4 regions of the Thalassotalea atypica genome follow, and region 1 is predicted to be linked to each of the others. Evidence: predicted binding sites of a transcription regulator. Region 1 holds the regulator's gene; each other region holds the start of a gene.
What was found. The regulator MetJ, encoded in region 1, represses methionine synthesis genes. The targets are predictions, from matches to a motif close to TAGACGTCTAGACGTCTA.
Positions count from the first base shown of each region.

Region 2: metE (5-methyltetrahydropteroyltriglutamate--homocysteine S-methyltransferase) is a predicted target of MetJ. The motif match lies at 1,198-1,215, and genes of this name have one in related genera.
Region 3: msrA (peptide-methionine (S)-S-oxide reductase MsrA) is a predicted target of MetJ. The motif match lies at 1,372-1,389, and genes of this name have one in related genera.
Region 4: QUE03_RS08140 (cystathionine beta-lyase) is a predicted target of MetJ. The motif match lies at 1,567-1,584, and genes of this name have one in related genera.

Region 1 covers NZ_AP027364.1:4,056,817-4,060,007, reverse strand. The annotation lists gene QUE03_RS18235 (malic enzyme-like NAD(P)-binding protein) at 1-1,159, shown strand, start outside; gene metJ (met regulon transcriptional regulator MetJ) at 1,251-1,583, opposite strand; gene metB (cystathionine gamma-synthase) at 1,754-2,995, shown strand; gene metL (bifunctional aspartate kinase/homoserine dehydrogenase II) at 3,001-3,191, shown strand, end outside.
Region 2 covers NZ_AP027364.1:330,432-333,622, forward strand. The annotation lists gene QUE03_RS01475 (secondary thiamine-phosphate synthase enzyme YjbQ) at 1-229, opposite strand, end outside; gene QUE03_RS01480 (LysR substrate-binding domain-containing protein) at 249-1,124, opposite strand; gene metE (5-methyltetrahydropteroyltriglutamate--homocysteine S-methyltransferase) at 1,232-3,191, shown strand, end outside.
Region 3 covers NZ_AP027364.1:722,520-725,710, forward strand. The annotation lists gene yjgA (ribosome biogenesis factor YjgA) at 1-490, shown strand, start outside; gene msrA (peptide-methionine (S)-S-oxide reductase MsrA) at 782-1,321, opposite strand; gene QUE03_RS03365 (DUF3820 family protein) at 1,652-1,867, shown strand; gene rmf (ribosome modulation factor) at 2,164-2,337, shown strand; gene QUE03_RS03375 (HesA/MoeB/ThiF family protein) at 2,428-3,174, opposite strand; gene modC (molybdenum ABC transporter ATP-binding protein) at 3,185-3,191, opposite strand, start outside.
Region 4 covers NZ_AP027364.1:1,762,335-1,765,525, reverse strand. The annotation lists gene QUE03_RS08145 (cupin domain-containing protein) at 1-278, shown strand, start outside; gene QUE03_RS08140 (cystathionine beta-lyase) at 353-1,525, opposite strand; gene QUE03_RS08135 (DNA polymerase II) at 1,709-3,191, opposite strand, start outside.

The DNA.
Region 1 (3,191 bases):
GACAAGTTTAGATCTTGCTCTTGCTTATAGCCCTGGAGTTGCAGAGCCAGTACGTGAGATTGCTGATAACCCAGATGATGTTTACAAATATACGGCGAAAGGAAATACCGTTGCTGTAATTTCTAATGGTACTGCCATCCTTGGGTTAGGAAACCTTGGCCCGATGGCGTCTAAGCCAGTTATGGAAGGTAAGGCATTGTTGTTTAAACGCTTTGCTGGAATTGATTCTTTCGATATTGAAGTAAAACATAAATCTGTTGAGGACTTTGTAACAACGGTAGCTAATATTGCAGACAGCTTCGGTGGCATAAATTTAGAAGACATCAAAGCACCAGAGTGTTTTGAAATAGAGCGCGCATTAATCGAGCGTTGTAAAGTACCTGTATTTCATGACGACCAACATGGTACGGCCATTGTTACCGCGGCGGGTATGTTAAATGCACTCGAGATCCAAGGTAAGTCTATTAAGCAAGCTAACATCGTTTGTTTGGGCGCTGGAGCAGCGGCCGTGGCTTGTATGGAACTGTTAATTAAATGCGGTGCACAGCGTGAAAAAATCTATATGCTTGACCGAAAAGGAGTGATCCACACTCGTCGCGATGATTTGAATGAATACAAAAAACTATTTGCCAACAACACCGATAAAAGAACCCTAGATGATGTCATCGAAGGCGCTGATGTCTTCGTAGGTGTTTCAGGTCCAAATTTGCTATCACCTGAGCAACTTAAATTAATGGCAGATAAACCTGTGGTTTTTGCTTGTTCAAATCCTGATCCAGAAATTAAACCTGAGCTAGCGACAGCTGCACGTGATGATCTTATTATGGCAACCGGCCGTTCTGACTACCCTAACCAAGTAAATAACGTCTTGTGTTTCCCATTTATTTTCCGTGGTGCACTTGATGTTAGAGCAAGAGCAATTAATGACGAAATGAAAATTGCCGCTGTACATGCCATTCGAGAACTTGCTAAAGAGCCAGTGCCAGAGGAAGTACTAAAAGCCAGCGGTAGTGACGCACTCACTTTTGGTAGTAGTTACATCATTCCAAAACCAATGGATTCTCGCTTATGTTCTCGTGTTGCCAAAGCGGTAGCACAAGCTGCGATTGAGTCAGGGGTTGCAGCACTTGATATGCCTGAAAACTACATGGCGGAATAACAGGTAAGTTTATAGCCTAATCTAGAAATAACAAAGGCGCCTAATAGCGCCTTTGTTGTCTTTATCTAATTATATGAATTTGTAAAGCAAACTACTCTTCAACTTCATCTTCATACTGACTGAAATCTGTCACCCCTTGTGCTTCCAATAATTGGCGAACACTGTGTGGTAACTTCTCATTATTGTCTTTTGCCAAATCTTCGTCATTGGGCAGCGGCTGTCCGGTGAACGCATGTAAAAATGCTTCACATAATAATTCACTGTTTGTTGCGTGACGTAAATTGTTTACTTGGCGACGAGTTCTCTCATCAGTAAGTACTTTTAAAACACGTAACGGAATGGAAACGGTAATTTTTTTTACTTGTTCGCTTTTTTTTCCGTGCTCGGCGTATGGGTTAATATATTCGCCATTCCATTCAGCCATTTAAATACCTCTGCAGTTTTATTCTTTAAGCCAATGCAAATTGTACTTGTTGACGCGACTGAGTCAACCTTGATGTGTAGAAGTTTAGATGTCTAAAACTTCTTGACCCTTCAAAAGAAAACGTATAGATTTATAGACGTCCAAACATCTAAACGTAAAAGTGAATATTTATGAGTGCCAAAAACATCGCCACAACAGCCGTCAGGGCTGGTATTAATACCGATCAGCATCATGGTGCTGTTGTCGCACCAATTCATTTATCTAGTACATATTCACTTAAAGGCTTTAATGATAAACGCCAGTTTGATTATTCGCGCACGGGCAATCCAACGCGCGCTACTTTCGGCCAAGCAATTGCGGATCTAGAAGGTGGGGCTGTGGGCATTGTCACCAGTACCGGTATGTCAGCGGTTCATTTGTTATGCCAATTATTGTCGGTAGGAGAAAAAGTTGTTATACCTCATGATTGCTACGGTGGCAGTTATCGCTTATTTACTCATTTGGCCAAGCGAGGACAATTTGAAGTCATAGTTGTTGACCAATCTGACGCCGAGCAATTGTCGAAAGCACTGGCTGAACAACCTAAATTAGTTCTTATTGAAACGCCAAGTAACCCATTATTACGATTAGTTGATATTCGCGCAATAGCACAACAAGCCCATGCAGTTGGTGCCATTGTTGCAGTGGATAATACGTTCTTGTCTCCCGTACTTCAGCAACCAATTGCACTTGGGGCTGATATTGTTTTTCATTCAACAACCAAATACATCAACGGTCATAGTGATGTTGTAGGTGGCGTACTCGTAGCGAAAGAAAAAGAACTTGGCGAAGAGCTGGCTTGGTGGGCAAATTGCATTGGTATAACTGGTTCAGCGTTTGATAGCTTTTTAGCACTACGTGGACTAAAAACTCTCCCGCTAAGGATGAAACAGCATCAGGAAAATGCGCAATCAGTTGCAGAATTTTTAGCAACACACCCAGCGATAAAGCAAGTGTATTTTCCTGGACTAGCCAATCATCCTAACCATGAGTTGGCTCAACAGCAGCAGCAAGGCTTTGGTGCAATGCTCAGTTTTGAAGTTAAGGGTGGCGTAGAAGCAGTTAAAGCACTTTTTGCTAACCTTGAGCTATTCACACTTGCACAATCACTTGGAGGCGTTGAGAGCTTAATAAGCCACCCATCAACCATGACTCATGCAGGAATGGAAATTGAAGCACAACTCGAAGCCGGTATTACACAGTCTTTAGTGCGAGTTTCGGTGGGGTTAGAAGATATCAACGACATCCTAACAGACTTAAATAATGGCCTTAACGCCAGCCAACACGGTCAGAAAGTGACATCGTTGCAAAATGATTACGCAAAGAAAACGCCGCAGTTTCGTGTTAGCTCATCGCAAGCGGCAGTATGGTAATTAATATGTCAATTCAAAGCGATATAGCTCAGATTGAAGAGCAAGAACAAGAGCAAGTTTGGTCTGCAATGCACAATAAATTATGCAAGCAAGCGGTTCAGGTACACAAATTTGGCGGTAGCAGTTTAGCGTCGGTTGAGTGCATCAATCGAGCAGTAGACATTATTCAAGTTAATTGTAAGCTTGACGATGTCGT
Region 2 (3,191 bases), 660 kb from region 1:
AACGGGCATTTTCGGGTACAAATTGATTAAAGTGTGCTTCCATATCACTGCGCACCGTAGGGTCAGCATTTTCATTAATGGTTAGTGAGGCGGAAGAGTGCTGAATGAACAAGTGTAATAATCCGCACTCGATATTAGCAAGCACTGGCAGTTGTCGAATAATATCGTTAGTGATCAAGTGAAATCCACGTGTTCGTGCTGTAAGGCTAATCGTTTGTTGTTGCCACATTTCTTTTCCTTTTTGCTTTCTAGCCAAGCGTTAATTCTAGCTGATTAAATTGCTGCTTTGAACTTATGAACATCTGTTCGAAGAGTATTTTCGTTGCGATACTCTCTTGGTGACTTAAGTACATATGACTAAACATGCCTTCTTGTGTGATCGGCCTGACACTAATTAAATCACTTGCGGCATAAGTTGAAACTAACCAGTTAGGTAAAACGGCAATACCTACGCCTGCACAAACCATTTGTAAAATTGTATGGCTATTTTTTATTTGCTTCACTTGTTTCGGTTCAATGCCATGGGGCAACAGTAATTGCTTAAAAATATCCATTTTTTTCTGTGCGATCGGGTAAGTGAGTAGCGTTGATTGTTTGAAGTCTTCTGCACTGAGGTACTTTTGTTTTGTTAGTGGATGCCGTTTAGCCAGTACCGCGACTAACTCAAATTGTCCTAGCAAGTGAGGAGCCGTGTTAGATGGTTTTTCATCGCAAAACAGAAAATCGACTTTATCTCGGTCGTCAAATAACTCGTCAGTAAAATCAAACTCTACACCGTCTACTTCAGTCTTTACTTGCTCAATAACTGGGATTAACCACTGAAAACACGCGTGACAAGCGATGCCAATGCTGTATGTGTTAGTTGTTGAGGCAACAATGTCTCGCTCTGTCTGCTGCCATGAAGGTAAAACGTTTTCAGCCAATGTTAAAATTTGTTGTCCTTGAACGGTAAACTCAATAGGTGTTGAACCGCGGATAAAAAGCGGCATTCCGATCTTTGATTCCAGATCTTTCACTTGGTGAGAAAGCGCCGACAGACTAATAAACAAGCTGTCTGCTGCTTTTCGCATGGAGTTGTATTTTGCCAATGCATTTAATGTTTTTAAGTGTTTAATTTCTAACATGTTGAAATTCCTACAAGTGCTGTTGAAGAATTTGCGATTGCCAACATTCTTCTTAAAGTTGATTATATACACCTAAACATCTAGACGTCCAAATAAAGTTGAGAAATATGATCACACATAATTTAGGTTTTCCAAGAATTGGAAAAAAAAGAGAATTGAAAAAAGCATTAGAGCAATATTGGCAGAAGAAGATATCTAAAGTTGACTTGCTCGATCAAGCGAAACAAATCAGACAGGAAAACTGGCAGACACAACATCAAAATGGTGTGAATTTAGTCCCTGTCGGTGACTTTGCTTTGTATGACCAAGTGCTGTCTACCAGTATTATGCTTGGCATTGTGCCAAAAAGATTTCAAAGTAATCAATCAGTTTTAGATACTGAGTTTGCTATAGCGAGAGGACAAAGTGGCGGCGAGTGCAACTGTGCGGCCAGCGACATGACAAAGTGGTTTGACACAAACTATCACTACATAGTGCCAGAAATAACTGCGTCAACCGAAATATGCATTGATACCGCAGCACTTGTTGGACAAGTTAAAGAAGCAAAAAGTGCAGGTTATCAATGCAAACCTGTCATTATTGGCCCAGTGACTTATTTGTATTTAGCTAAATCCACGATTGAAGATAAGATCACCTTCTTGCCAAAATTGCTTGAAGCTTATCAAGTGATCCTTGATGAGCTTGCACAGCTTAATTGTGAATGGATCCAAATTGATGAGCCTATTTTAACCCTAGAGTTGAACGAACAGTGGCAACACGCGCTCACTACCACGTATCAACAACTCAAAAAAACGAGCAGTAAGTGGCTACTAGCAACGTACTTTGGCCGAGTAGATCACCTCTCAAATCTGGTGTCGAAATTGAATGTTGATGGCATTCATTTGGATACTGTTGCAGAACAAGGAAATATCACTGAATTTGTTTATAGTTTGCCAAATGATTGGGTCATTTCGTTAGGTGTGATTGATGGACGAAACGTTTGGAAGTCAGATCTTGTCTCCATCTATCAACGTATTTCGCCGCTGCTTAATGTCCTCGGTTCGCGTTTGTGGCTGGCGCCTAGTTGTTCACTATTGCATAGCCCAATTGACGTAAATTTAGAGAAGAATTTAAATGAAGAAGTAAAATCTTGGCTAGCCTTTGCTGTCCAAAAATGTAATGAACTTGAGCTATTGGCCTTTGCACTTAAAAGCAAAAATACCGATGACATTACTAAGTATTCAACCCCTGTATTGCAAAGCTTGGTCTCTGAAAAGCGTAACAATAATAAAGTTAAAACAGCTATTTCTGCATTGTCTACTGCTGACTTTGAAAGAGCGTCACGCTTTGAGCAAAGGCAAGAAATTCAGCAACGCGCTTTAGGTTTACCGCTATACCCAACGACAACGATAGGTTCTTTCCCGCAAACCGGTGATATTCGTGCAACGCGCGCCAAATGGAAGCGAGAAGAACTAAGTGATGTCGAATATCAAACAGCGATCAAGTCTGAAATTGCCTCGGTTATTCGCAAACAGGAACAAATAGGGCTTGATGTCTTAGTACATGGTGAGGCCGAGCGAAATGACATGGTTGAGTACTTTGGTGAACAGCTCGACGGTTGTGCAATTACTGAGTTTGCTTGGGTACAAAGCTATGGCTCTCGTTGTGTTAAGCCTCCAATTATTTACGGTGATGTTTCTCGTCCACAACCGATGACGACTCCTTGGATCAGCTACGCAAATTCGCTCTCGGAAAAGCCGGTCAAAGCTATGCTTACAGGGCCGATTACGATCATGTCTTGGTCTTTCATTCGCAATGACATTGCCCGTGAGCAAGTCGCTAAACAAATTGGTTTGGCCATTAAAGAGGAAGTGAGTGATTTAGCTGATCATGGCATTGGGATCATTCAAATTGATGAACCTGCCATTAAAGAAGCGATGCCGTTAAAGCAAAGTCAATGGGCGAAGTATAGTCAATGGGCTACAGAGGCTTTTAGGCTATGTAGTGCTCATGTTAGTGATGAAACACAAATTCATAGCCACATTTGTTATTCAGAATTTAATGACATTCTTGCCTCCCTCATTGACC
Region 3 (3,191 bases), 1.1 Mb from region 1:
TGACTTAGATGAAGAACTGAAAAGTAAAACCGAATTGAAGCGCGAAATGCATCAATTGCAAGATTTTGCCGTCAAGTTGGTAAAGCTTTCAAAACATCAGCGTAGTAAAATTCCATTTACCGAAGCCATAGAAGAGTGTTTGGTATTAGCAGATAAAATCACCAATAAGCACGATGCGTTAAATCGTCACATGCGTTTTATGGCGAGAGTGTTGCAAGATACTGATTTAGCACCTATTAAGCAGGCGCTTGATGTTATGGCCAATAAGCATCAACAAGAAACGACCAAATTTAATCGACTTGAGAAGTTATGTGATGAAGTCATTGAGCAGGGCAGTGAAAAAATAGAAGCGCTATTGGCAGAGCATTCCGCCATGGAGCGTCAAAAGTTACGTCAGTTAGTTCGTCAGGCAGGTAAAGAGAAAGCGGCGGACAAGCCCGGCAAACAGTACAAAGCTCTATTTACTTACCTCAAGTCCCATATTTCTTAGTAAAATTATTGATGTACCAGTTGTTCAAGGGGGATTACTAGTGTTGCACTAGATCCTCCTAACTAAGTGATTTAATACCCTCGCGCCTAATGATTCAAGTGAATACACATTGTTAACTATTAACATGCAGTTAATGTTTATTTTTCGAAATACAATTGTTACATGTATTTTCAGGTGCTCATAACTCATATAGGTTCTTAGAAAGAATACTCTTCTATCGGTGTTTCTATCGGTGTTTCACCTCGCATATTCTTGCTAAACTTCAGTTTAATGCGTAGCCAATTGAGTACATTACTTTAATTTACTGGCAAACGTTTGTCTTAATTTCGCAAGTTTAGGTGATATAACTAGCTGACAATATTGGCTCTCCGAGTTGTTTTCGTAGTAATTATTGTGTGCTGATTCTGCTGGATAAAAAGGCAAACTTTCTACTACTTCAGTCACGACTGTATCCGGCCAGATCTTATCTTCCTCAATTTCAGTGATGATTTGTTCTGCAGCTTGTTTTTGTTCAATGTTATGATAAAAAACTGCAGAGCGATACTGGGGACCTACGTCATTGCCTTGGCGGTTAAGTTGAGTAGGATTATGCAGGGAAAAGAAGATTTCTAGAATTTCTCTTGTGGTAATCCTCGTCGGATCAAAACTAAGTTGCACTACTTCTGCATGAGCCGTTGTACCTGTGCATACATGCTTGTATGTAGCGTCAATTGCCTGCCCTCCCATATAGCCAGATTTTGTCGATACAACACCCATTACATTGTTAAATGCCCCTTCAATGCACCAAAAGCAGCCACCAGCAAGCGTAATTAGTTGAGTTTTCTGTGTCATATGCGATCCAAATTAATATTAATTATTCAATTCATGAATACGATATCAAATAGATGTTTAGATGTCTACAAGTCTATTTTGAGGCTTTTTTGATTCTAACTGACGGTCACTTTTTTCGATGATGGGCTCTACCGATAGCAGAATTTCCATGTTTATTTTTATTATTAAACACAATATGTCTTTATATTTTACGATTATCTTAGCATCACTAATGACTCATAAACTAGTGTAGGTTAGTTGAGAAAAAAATTCTTTTCATTACGCCATACACTAAATTATCAGTATCAGTATACTAGCCACCACATTGACAAAAATATTAGTAGTTGACCTATGTTAGCAAATGAACAAGCGCTTATAGAAGCAATCAATCAAACGATGCCATTTGGAAAATATGCAGGGCGTAAGTTGATAGAATTGCCTGAGCCTTATCTTGTTTGGTTTCACGGCCAAGGTTTTCCTGACTCAAAGTTAGGGGCACAATTGGCGTTAATGTACGAGGTTAAGCTCAATGGTTTGGAAAAAATGTTGCGACCGTTAGTCAAGTAATTTGCTCGTATGTCTTTAAAATTATTTGTAATAAAAAGATGTTTGAATATGTAGTAATTCTTATAACGGTTTTTAACCATATTTTGCTAACAAGTTGTTTTTCGGCACATAAAAACATTACATTAAAAGTACGATCTATTTATCAATAGCCCGATTACAAAAAATGACAATATTATTGCTCTTTTCTTATTGCAATCTCATCTCATTTGTTCTTAAATGAATTGTCGATAGAGAATACCTATCGGCCGCCAAATTCTAATTCAGTATACTTATCAGTAAGTTATGGAGAGTCATCTATGAGAAGACAGAAAAGAGATCGTTTAGATAGAGCGCACGCAAACGGGTACCAGGCAGGCATCAATGGCAAATCAAAAGACAATTGTCCTTATCAAAATATAGACGCACGGTCAGAATGGCTCGGCGGTTGGCGAGAGGCCGTTTCCGATAAAAACATGGGATTGTTTAAGTAACAATTAATTCAGTCAAATCAAATTCAGGAAAGCCCCTTAAGTTCTGCTTAAGGGGCTTTTCGATTATGAGAAGCTTATAAACTGATTTTTTTAGTCTTTCTTACATGCCGGACAGTCAGCTTGAGGTGTTACCTTAAAGTGTTGCCATTGTTGATTGAGACCATCAAATAATGAAAGCTGATTTATAGCGACAGGCATGTTGACCAGCCATTTAATTGCGCTCAGTGCCTGCATACCGCCGACAATACTCAGTACAGGACCTAAAATACCCAGGGTCTGGCAATTATCTACAGGAGTTTCGTCGGCCTTGGGGAATACGCATTGATAGCAAGCGGAGCGTTGTTCGGGATCAATAACTAAAGTTTGGCCATCCAATCCAGTCGCGGCGCCAATAATCAAAGGTGTTTGATGTTGTATGCTAGCGGAATTTAATAAATATCTAGCCTTCATGCTATCTGTGCAATCAATTACGATATCAACTAGCGGCATATAGTATTGGGCTAATTCGTGATCAAACATTTCATCTATCACTTCTATATCTATATGATGATTGATTGCGTTAAGTTTTTCAGCGGCAGTTTCTGCCTTGTTGTTACCAATATCTTGTTCAGTAAAAAGTATTTGGCGCTGTAAATTCGTGATTTCAATATCATCGCCGTCACATAAAATAATTTTTCCGATACCAGCAGAGGCTAAGTACAAGCTCACTGGACAGCCTAATCCCCCAACACCAACAATAAGGACAGTTGCTTGTTGCAGTGCAATTTGTCCCTGCTCTCCAACATTATCGAGCATGATTTGGCGGCCATACCTAAGCTGTTCTTGGTTTGTTAACACAGTTTTTTCCTCAATAA
Region 4 (3,191 bases), 2.1 Mb from region 1:
TCAAAATAGCCAAAGGCGAAGGTGAGCTAGTTTGGCACAAACATGATAATGAAGATGAACTCTTCATTGTATTTAAAGGGCAGCTAACTTTGCAGTTAAGAAGTGAAGATATCGTACTTAATGCTGGTGAAATGTACGTTGTACCTAAAGGGGTTGAGCATTGCCCTAAAGCCACACCGGATACTCACTTTATGATGGTTGAACCTTCATCAACGGCACATACAGGTGACACCAACAGTGAACTCACTGTCTCATCAGATAAACAAGCTTGGATTTGATTAAGTTTAAATAAATTTACACAAAAAGCCCTCGACAGAGGGCTTTTTTAATTCACAAATCATAAATGGGGTGGTTAAAGTAAAGCGTTTAACCGCTCAAAACCACGTTCTAAGTCCGCAATCAAATCATCCACGTCTTCTAGGCCAATGTGCAAACGAATTAGTGCTGCTTTGTATGGCCATGTGGTCGCGCTCCGCAATGCATTTACGTTTTGTACAGCAAGAATTAAACTCTCAAAGCCGCCCCAAGAATAGCCCATTTTAAAATGTTCCATACCGTCGAGTAATGAAGTAATAGCATCATTATTACTTGCTTTTAATACAAACGAGAACAGGCCGTTTGAACCAGTAAAGTCACGTTTAAAAAACGCATGACCTGGACACGATTCGAATGCAGGGTGCAATAATGTTTCTACTTCATCACGCCCTTGTAGCCATGTAGCAACTTTAATGGCATTTTTCTCATGCTGAGCCATACGAACGCCTAACGTACGTAAACCACGTGCCGCTAAATACAAATCATCCGGTGAAGTACACTGCCCCATGATGTAACTGTTTTCACGTAGAGTTGGCCAGTATTTTTCTGTGGCAGTTGCCGTGCCGAGCATCACGTCTGAGTGGCCAACCACATACTTAGTTGCCGCTTGAATTGACACATCAACGCCTAGTTCAAACGGTTGGCAGTTGATCGGCGACGCCCATGTGTTATCGAGCATGACGATACAATCATGCTGGTGCGCTACCTTTGCAATACTTGGAATATCTTGCACTTCCATGGTGATAGAGCCCGGTGACTCTAAAAACACGATACGCGTATTATCTTGAATTAACGCTTCAATTCCTGCGCCAATAAGTGGATCATAGTAAGTGGTTTCAACACCTAATTTTTTCAGCATTTTATTGCAAAAATCACGCGTTGGCTCGTAAGCCGTATCAACCATTAAAATATGATCGCCTGATTCAACAAACGACAATACTGCATTGGTTATCGCAGCAGTACCTGATGGGTAAAGCGCACAGCCTGCGCCTCCTTCTAACGACGTCATCGCTTCGCTAAACGCAAATGAAGTACTGGTGCCACGACGACCATAGAACATGACTTGATTGGTTTTGTTCTTAGTCGCGTGTTTCATCTCTTCAACAGAATTAAATACGACCGTTGACGCGCGCGTTACCGGTGGATTGACCACATTACTTGCCCACTTTTTGCCGCGCCCTGCATTGATAATTTGCGTTTGTTTTTTCATTTTAAAATCACTTGCCTTTGAAACGTCGTTCAAAACTAATTTAGCTATCTAGCCATCTATAATTTATTTATACAGGTTATGTGATTAGGCTACAAGTAGTGAATTGTTATAAAGAATAAAAAATGAATATAGGTCAAACTGTTAGTAGAGCCTAAAAAGCGCGGTGCGCTTGTATTATTTTACCTAAAACAAGCCAAGTTGTTGGCTGGTAATATCATCAAAATCTTCATTGATAAACGGCAGAATATCATCAGCGATGGGCTTTATTTGTTTCTCGATATAGTAATCATAATCAAGCGATGAGCTGATAAGGTCGACAGGGACAACACCGGTTACCGAAATTACATACTCTATTTTACTTCCTCTTTTGTATTTGATTTTTTGCCCTTTTTCTTGCGCTACTTCATTCCCTAATTTGGCCGCTTTTATATGGGGTGGCGTATTGGCATAGTCTTCTAACTTACGCCGCAACTTTTTACGATAAACAAGAGCCTTATCATGCTTACCAGCCCTAATATCGTCTACCAATACCTGAATGTATTGTTTGACGGGAATATCTTCGAATACTCTTCTGTAAAGCTCCTGTTGGAATACTTTGCTGATATCCGTCCAGTCACTTCTGACAGTCTCTAGCCCTTTAAATTTAAGTTTGCCGTCTACCATGCCTGCATAGCGTTTCTTAGTGCCTATATTATTTAGCTCTTTAGCAGCCCCCTGCCCGCGAATGGTCGGCATAAAGAACTTACTGAAATGTGTTTCAAATTCTATTTCAAGCTGGCTTACCACCTGATGTTCATTCTCAATAATGGCAGACCATTTGTCGTTGATGTACGAGGCTAAATCTTTGCCTAAAAGCTGGCACGACGCAGGGCTTTGCTCATTCCCTACAAAGACAAAAATGGAGTCGGTGTCACCGTAAATCACCTGATGCCCCAAATCCTCAATCCACTCTTTGGTGGTTTTTAAGATGCTATGGCTTCGTTTGGTAATTGAGCCAGAGAGCCTTGGGTCGAAGAAGCGACAACCGGTCGACCCCAACACCCCGTAAAACGAGTTCATGATAATTTTTATTGCTTGCGAGAGCGCCGCATCTTGATCTGCTTTGGCTTTGTCACGCTCTTGCCACAACTCAGTAATAATGTCCGGCAGAAAGTTTTTGTCTCGAGAAAACAATGCCCCGTCATAACCCACAATGGCATTGTCAGGTGATTTAAGCCCTTCAATAAGTCCCATCGGATCGATTTGAAAGGTACGAATAATTGATGGGTATAGGCTTTTAAAATCCAGTACTAATACATTGTTGTATAGCCCAGGAATGGAGTCCATCACATGACCGCCGGGCGAGACTAAATCAGACTTCCCATCCCCTAAATTAGGCGCTATGTAACCTGCACGATGCAATTTAGGTAAATATAAATTAGTGAACGCTGCAACCGAACCACCGACTCTATCAAGTGATAACCCGGTTAATGAAGCACGCAATTTAGAAAAAGAGAGTAAATGTGTTTTTTCAAAAATTTGCCAAACCAGAACGCAGTCTTCTAAATTGTAGGCAGCTAACGCTTGTTTGTTATAGTTAAAGTTATCAATAATTTCAGCAAGACGGTTGTCTACATCAGTAACTTTTTTACTTTTACCAAGCAACTCATTAGAAACATTTTCCAGT